Bosea vaviloviae: one gene and its partner. The protein of the gene in region 1 interacts with the protein of each later gene in a pairwise test. Links are inferred from orthologs where the notes say so. Each region holds a gene or a part of one and is shown in the gene's direction. Other genes may lie near its edges. The genes, in order: BHK69_RS20315 and BHK69_RS03155.

What was found.
Region 2: the proteins of BHK69_RS20315 (region 1) and BHK69_RS03155 interact in binary tests that used the Escherichia coli proteins (3 or more experiments, as listed by UniProt). The link is inferred for Bosea vaviloviae from one-to-one orthologs.

The regions. Positions count from the first base shown.
Region 1 is NZ_CP017147.1:4,451,231-4,454,486, forward strand. The notes cover bases 155-3,099. They hold BHK69_RS20315 (ABC-F family ATP-binding cassette domain-containing protein), read left to right. Parts: upstream 155-659; coding sequence 660-2,540; downstream 2,541-3,099. Other genes in these bases: BHK69_RS20310 (methyl-accepting chemotaxis protein), read right to left, coding at 155-240; BHK69_RS32710 (hypothetical protein), read right to left, coding at 358-495; BHK69_RS20320 (nuclear transport factor 2 family protein), read right to left, coding at 2,626-3,099. In the rest of the region: more of BHK69_RS20310, read right to left, coding at 1-154; more of BHK69_RS20320, read right to left, coding at 3,100-3,114; BHK69_RS33220 (hypothetical protein), read right to left, coding at 3,156-3,256. UniProt on the Escherichia coli protein: Genetic data indicate it may be involved in ribosome assembly or function.
Region 2 is NZ_CP017147.1:660,278-664,109, reverse strand. What follows is about bases 249-3,769. They hold BHK69_RS03155 (2-oxoglutarate dehydrogenase E1 component), read left to right. Parts: upstream 249-611; coding sequence 612-3,569; downstream 3,570-3,769. Other genes in these bases: odhB (2-oxoglutarate dehydrogenase complex dihydrolipoyllysine-residue succinyltransferase), read left to right, coding at 3,624-3,769; sucD (succinate--CoA ligase subunit alpha), read left to right, coding at 249-515. In the rest of the region: more of sucD, read left to right, coding at 1-248; more of odhB, read left to right, coding at 3,770-3,832. UniProt on the Escherichia coli protein: E1 component of the 2-oxoglutarate dehydrogenase (OGDH) complex which catalyzes the decarboxylation of 2-oxoglutarate, the first step in the conversion of 2-oxoglutarate to succinyl-CoA and CO(2).

The DNA.
Region 1 (3,256 bases):
ATCATAAGCACCCAACTCCATCCATTTGCCGATCTCGTCGAGCGTCGTGACCGTATAGGCGCTACGCGCCTGCACCGAGAGTTCGGAGCGGATCTGCAGCCAGCGCCGCTCGATCGCCTTGGCATGGCTTTCGGCGAGAATGTCGAGGCGCTCGCGCACCGCTTCGCGGGTCCATTGCTGAACGGCGACATAGGCCGATCCCCCCACGGCGAGCGCAGCGAGGCATGCCAGGCCGAGCATGGCAGCAGGAAGCCTGAATCTCAGACTGAACAAGCGTCCTGGTCCCCGCAACGACACCGATGATGGTCTCAGGTGAATAGACCAGTCGGCGTTAACTTTCGCTGAAAGGCCCTGCCCTCAGGACAATGGCAGCCAGGATGGCGGCAGCAATGCCGCAGCGGCGGCGGCGCTGCCGATGATCACCGACGTCAGGACGATCAGGATAGACGCGATCGAGACGTGGCGCCGGCCGGCGAAACTGAAATTGAGCTGCATGGGATGCTCTGGGCGAATCGAATGATGTTCGGCTTACTTTGCGTGAGGGCCCTGCCGGGCCGCGGAAAGGCGAGACCGTGGCGAAACCGTGACGGCGTCCGTCGAACAGCCCCTAGGCGCGTTTGACGATTGCTTTAGGAGCGAATTCCCGCCTAAACCGCCGCATGCTCACGATCAACGACATTACCTACAGGCTCGGCGAACGGCTGCTGCTCGATCACGCCAGCGCAGCGCTGCCCGATGGCTCGCGCGTCGGCCTCGTCGGCCGTAACGGCACCGGCAAGACCACACTCTTCCGCATCATCACCGGCGATCTTTCGCCGGAAGGCGGCAATATCAGCCTGCCCAAGGGTCGGCGCATCGGCGGCGTCGCACAGGAAGCGCCCGGCGGTCCGGAGACGCTGATCGAGGTCGTGCTCGCCGCCGACACCGAGCGCGCGGCCCTGATCAAGGAGTCCGAGACCGCCAAAGACCCGCATCGCATTGCCGAGATCGAAACCCGGCTTGCCGACATCAACGCCCATTCCGCGCCGGCCCGCGCCGCGACCGTGCTGCACGGCCTTGGCTTCGACGAGGCGGCGCAGCAGCGCCCCTGCTCGGATTTCTCCGGCGGCTGGCGCATGCGCGTCGCGCTCGCCGCCGTGCTGTTCTCGGAGCCTGACCTGCTGCTCCTCGACGAGCCGACCAACTATCTCGACCTCGAAGGCACGCTCTGGCTCTACGATTATCTCGAGCGCTACCCGCACACCGTACTCGTCGTCAGCCATGATCGCGAATTGCTCGATACCTGCGTTGACCACATCCTGCATCTCGACCAGGGCAAGCTGACGATCTATCGCGGCGGCTACACCTCCTTTGCCAGGCAACGCGCCGAAAAGCAGATGCAGCTCTCCAAGGCCAAGGAAAAGCAGGACGCCGAGCGCAAGCATCTCCAGGCCTTCGTCGACCGCTTCAAGGCGAAGGCCTCGAAGGCGCGCCAGGCGCAGTCGCGCGTCAAGCGGCTGGAGAAGATGGAATCGATCGCCACCATCGTCGATCGCGACGTCCAGCCCTTCAGCCTGCCCGGCCCCGAGCGGCCGCTCTCGCCGCCGATGATCGTGCTGGACAACGCCAGCGCCGGTTATGGCGACCGCACCGTGCTGTCGAAGCTCAACCTGACGCTCCTGCCCGACGACCGCATCGCGCTGCTCGGCTCGAACGGCAACGGCAAGTCGACCTTCTGCAAGCTGATCGGCGGCAGGCTGCCGCCGCTCTCGGGCACGATGCGGAAATCATCGAAGCTGGAGACGGCCTATTTCGCCCAGCACCAGCTCGACGAATTGCGGCTGGAGGACACGCCGGTCGCGCATTTGCGCGATCTGATGCCGGACGCCCCCGAGGCCAAGGTGCGCTCCAAGGCGGCGCAGATCGGCTTCCCCGCGAGCAAGGCCGAGACGCCGGTGAAGAACCTCTCCGGCGGCGAGAAGGCCCGGCTGATGCTGGGGCTTGCGGCCTTTGGTGGCCCCCATCTGCTGATCCTCGACGAGCCGACGAACCATCTCGACATCGACAGCCGCACCGCGCTGGTCAACGCGATCAACGACTATCCCGGTGCGGTCATCCTCGTCAGCCACGACCGCTTCCTGATCGAGTCCTGCGCTGACCGGCTTTGGCTGGTGGGCGACGGCACGGTCAAGAATTTCGACGGCGACATGGAGGATTACCGCAGCTTCGTGCTCGGCACCGCGAAGGCGGCCAAGCGCGAGAAATCCGCAGCCGAAGCAGCCCCGTCAGGTAATGGCAAGGCCGAGGAACGCAAGGAGGCTGCGGTCAAGCGCATCGCACAGGGCCCGCTGCGGCAAAAGCTCAATCTCGCCGAGGCGCGCATCGCCAAGCTGACCGGACTGATCGAGAAGGTCGACGGCGTGCTCGGCAATGGCGCGGCCTTCGCGCGCGACCCCGACAAGGCGCTGATCCTGTCGCGGCAGCGGGCCGAACTCGCCGAGGCGCTGGCGGCAGCCGAAGAGGAGTGGCTGGGCCTGAGCGAGGAACTGGAGAGCGCCTAAGCCAAACGCCCCCGGTCAGGCTCCTTCGACAAGGGCCGCCGGAGAGGCACCCGATCGAGGAATAATCGCTCCTGCTGCCGTATCGTCAATTCCTGACGGGCTTCAGAGCCGGGTCCCAATGCTCGACGATCTTGCCGTCCTTGACCCGGAACAGATCGAACCAGTAGCTGTCATAGGTCTTCAACTCATTGCCGGGCTCTGCCCGGCTGCGACGCATCACGAGCTGGACGAGATCGCCCTGCGTCACGACGGCCACGAATTCGGTCGCGATGATCGCGGTGGCGGCTTTGGGGTTCGGCCAGATCTTCGAGAAATACGCGTTGAACCCGGCCAACCCGCTCGCCACGTTGGGATTGTGCTGGATGTAGTCGTCGGCGAGATAGTCCTTCGCCCTGGTCCAGTCCTGCGCATCGAAGACCTTGGTCCAGAAGTCGAGGACGAGCGCCTTGTTGGCGGCTTCGGCTTGCGACAATTGCGAGACTGTCTGCGCCGAAGCGGTCCGCGGCATGGTCGAAAGCAGGGCGAGGCCTGTCATGGCGACGGTTGCGAAACGAATGATCGATGACCGCCGCATATCCTGGTTCCTGCTCCCGACTAGGGAATGTGCCGAAGAGGTCAGCCCTGCCCGGGCTTCACGATCCGGCTCAGCCGGTTGTCGGTGAACATGTAGATCTCGCGGCCACCGGGCTCGGAATAGAGCACCTGCACCTCGCGCT
Region 2 (3,832 bases), 3.8 Mb from region 1 along the record:
GCCCCGGCGTCGTCACGGCCGGCGAAAGCAAGATCGGCATCATGCCGGCCAACATCTTCAAGCCGGGTTCGGTCGGCATCGTCTCGCGCTCGGGCACGCTGACCTATGAGGCGGTGTTCCAGACCACCCGCGAGGGCCTGGGCCAGACCACGGCCGTCGGCATCGGCGGCGACCCGGTCAAGGGCACCGAGTTCATCGACATGCTGGAGATGTTCCTGGCCGACGAGCACACCAAGTCGATCGTGATGATCGGCGAGATCGGCGGCTCGGCGGAAGAGGACGCGGCGCAGTTCATCAAGGACGAAGCCAAGCGTGGCCGCAAGAAGCCGATGGTCGGCTTCATCGCCGGTCGCACGGCGCCTCCCGGACGTCGCATGGGCCATGCCGGCGCGATCATCTCGGGCGGCAAGGGCGGCGCGGAAGACAAGATCGCGGCCATGGAAGCGGCCGGCATCCGGGTCTCGCCCTCGCCGGCGCGCCTTGGAAAGACCTTGGTCGACGTGTTGAAGGGCTGAACGGCGAATAGCGAGTAGCGAATGGCGAATAGAGCGCCCGCCGCCACCTACTCGCCACTCGCTATTCGCTAAGCATCAAGAGAGGCAGGACAGATCATGGCTCGCCAGGACATCAACGAGGCTCTCGCCCAGACGGGTTTCCTCTATGGCGGCAACGCAGCCTATATCGAAGATCTCTACGCCCGCTATCAGGCCGATCCGAAATCGGTCGACGAGCAGTGGCAGGGTTTCTTCGCCGGGCTGAAGGATGAGGGCTCGGCCATCATCCAGAACGCCAAGGGCGCGTCCTGGACCAAGCCGAACTGGCCGGTCCATGCCAATGGCGAGCTGGTCTCGGCGCTCGACGGCAACTGGGCTGTCGTCGAGAAGGTTGTCTCCGACAAGCTCGGCGCCAAGGCCAAGGCCGCCGGCACCGCCCTGAGTGCGTCTGACGTGCAGCAGGCGACGCGCGATTCCGTGCGCGCCATCATGCTGATCCGCGCCTACCGCATGCGCGGCCATCTCCACGCCAAGCTCGATCCGCTGGGGATCGAGCAGGCCCGGGATCCCGAGGAGTTCTCGCCGGCCGCTTTCGGTTTCACCGAGGCCGATCTCGACCGCAAGATCTTCATCGACAACGTGCTCGGCATGGAGTTCGCCACGATCCGCGAGATGACCGCGATCCTGCAGCGCACTTATTGCAGCACGGTCGGCATCGAGTTCATGCACATCTCCGATCCGGAGCAGAAGGCGTGGCTGCAGGAGCGGATCGAGGGCCCCGACAAGGAGATCGCCTTCACCCGCGAGGGCAAGAAGGCGATCCTGAACAAGCTCGTCGAGGCCGAGGGCTTCGAGAAGTTCATCGACCTGAAATACACCGGCACCAAGCGCTTCGGCCTCGATGGGGCTGAATCCCTGATCCCGGCGCTGGAGCAGATCATCAAGCGCGGCGGCGCGCTGGGCGTGCGCGACATCGTCTTCGGCATGGCCCATCGCGGCCGCCTCAACGTCTTGACCCAAGTTCTGGGCAAGCCGCACCGCGCGCTGTTCCACGAGTTCAAGGGCGGCTCCTTCGCTCCCGACGACGTCGAGGGTTCGGGCGACGTCAAGTACCATCTCGGCGCCTCCAGCGACCGTGAGTTCGACGGCAACAATGTCCACGTCTCGCTGACCGCCAACCCGTCGCATCTCGAGATCGTCGACCCCGTCGTGCTCGGCAAGGTCCGCGCCAAGCAGGACCAGTTCGGCGATATCGTCGAGCGCTCCAAGGTGCTGCCGCTCCTGCTGCATGGCGACGCCGCCTTCGCCGGCCAGGGCGTGGTGGCGGAATGCCTGGGCCTGTCCGGTCTGAAAGGCCATCGCACCGGCGGCTCCGTGCATTTCATCATCAACAACCAGATCGGTTTCACGACCTATCCGCGTTATTCGCGCTCCTCGCCCTATCCGTCCGATGTGGCCAAGATGGTCGAGGCTCCGGTCTTCCATGTGAATGGCGACGATCCGGAAGCCGTCGTCTTCGCTGCCAAGATCGCGATCGAGTTCCGGCAGAAGTTCCACAAGCCGGTCGTGGTCGATATGTTCTGCTATCGCCGCTTCGGCCATAACGAGGGCGACGAGCCGGGCTTCACCCAGCCGCTGATGTACCGCAAGATCCGCGGCCACCAGACGACGCTGGAGCTCTATTCCGCCAAGCTCGAGGCCGAGGGCGTGATCCAGCCCGGCGAGATCGATGAGGCGCGCGCGGCCTGGAAGGCCAAGCTCGAGATCGAATTCGATGCGGGCCAGGCCTTCAAGCCGAACAAGGCCGACTGGCTCGACGGCCGCTGGGCCGGCATGAAGGCGATCCGCGCCGATGAGGACGATCCGCGTCGCGGCGCAACCGGCGTTCCCGCCGAGGTTCTCAAGGAGATCACCGAGAAGATCACAGCGACCCCGCCCGGCTTCAACGTCCACAAGACGATCCAGCGCTTCCTCGACAACCGCCGCAAGGCGGTCGAGACCGGGCAAGGCATCGACTGGGCGACGGCGGAGTCGCTGGCCTTCGGCTCGCTCCTGCTCGACGGCAACCCGGTCCGGCTCTCGGGCCAGGATTGCGAGCGCGGCACCTTCAGCCAACGCCATTCCGTGCTGATCGACCAGGAGACCGAGGCGCGCCACACCTCGCTGAACCATATCCGCGAGAGCCAGTCGCGCTACGAGGTCATCAACTCGATGCTCTCGGAAGAGGCGGTGCTCGGCTTCGAGTATGGCTACACGCTGTCAGAGCCGAACGCCCTGACCTGCTGGGAAGCGCAGTTCGGCGACTTCGCCAATGGCGCGCAGGTGCTGTTCGACCAGTTCATCTCGTCGGGCGAGCGCAAATGGCTGCGCATGTCGGGCCTCGTCTGCCTGCTGCCGCATGGCTATGAGGGCCAGGGGCCGGAGCATTCCTCGGCCCGGCTGGAGCGCTTCCTGCAGATGTGTGCGGAAGACAACATGCAGGTGGCGAACTGCTCGACGCCGGCGAGCTATTTCCACATCCTGCGCCGGCAGCTGAAGCGCGACTTCCGCAAGCCGCTGATCCTGATGACGCCGAAGTCGCTGCTGCGCCACAAGCGCTGCGTCTCCGACCTCGCCGAGCTCGCCGAGGGCTCGACCTTCCATCGTGTGCTGCATGACGATGCCGAGCGCGGCCGCTCGACCACCAAGCTGGTCAAGGACGCCAAGATCCGCCGCGTCGTGCTGTGCTCGGGCAAGGTCTATTTCGACCTGCTGGAGGAGCGCGAGAAGCGTGGGCTGGACGACGTCTATCTGATGCGCGTCGAGCAGCTCTATCCGTTCCCGCTGAAGTCGCTGGCGCATGAGCTGGCGCGCTTCAAGGGCGCAGACGTGGTCTGGTGCCAGGAGGAGCCGAAGAACATGGGCTCCTGGACCTTCGTCGAACCTTATCTCGAATGGGTTCTGGGCCATGCCGGAGTCAAGTCGAAGCGGCCGCGCTATGTCGGACGCCCGGCATCGGCCGCGACGGCGACCGGCCTGATGTCCAAGCACCTCGCACAGCTCAACGCGTTCCTGGACGAAGCCTTCGCGGCCTGACACCAGTAGCGCTCATCACGACACGCCAGACAAAGACACCAACAGAGGCCTGACATGGCGACCGAAATCCGCGTACCCACCCTCGGCGAATCCGTTTCCGAGGCCACGATCGGCAAGTGGTTCAAGAAGCCGGGCGACGCGGTGAAGGCCGACGAGCCTTTGGTCGAGCTGGAGACCGACAAGGTCACGCTCGAGGTCAACGCGCCGGCAGCGGGCGTGCTTGGCGAGATCGTCGCCAAGGAAGGCGACACGGTCGGCGTCAG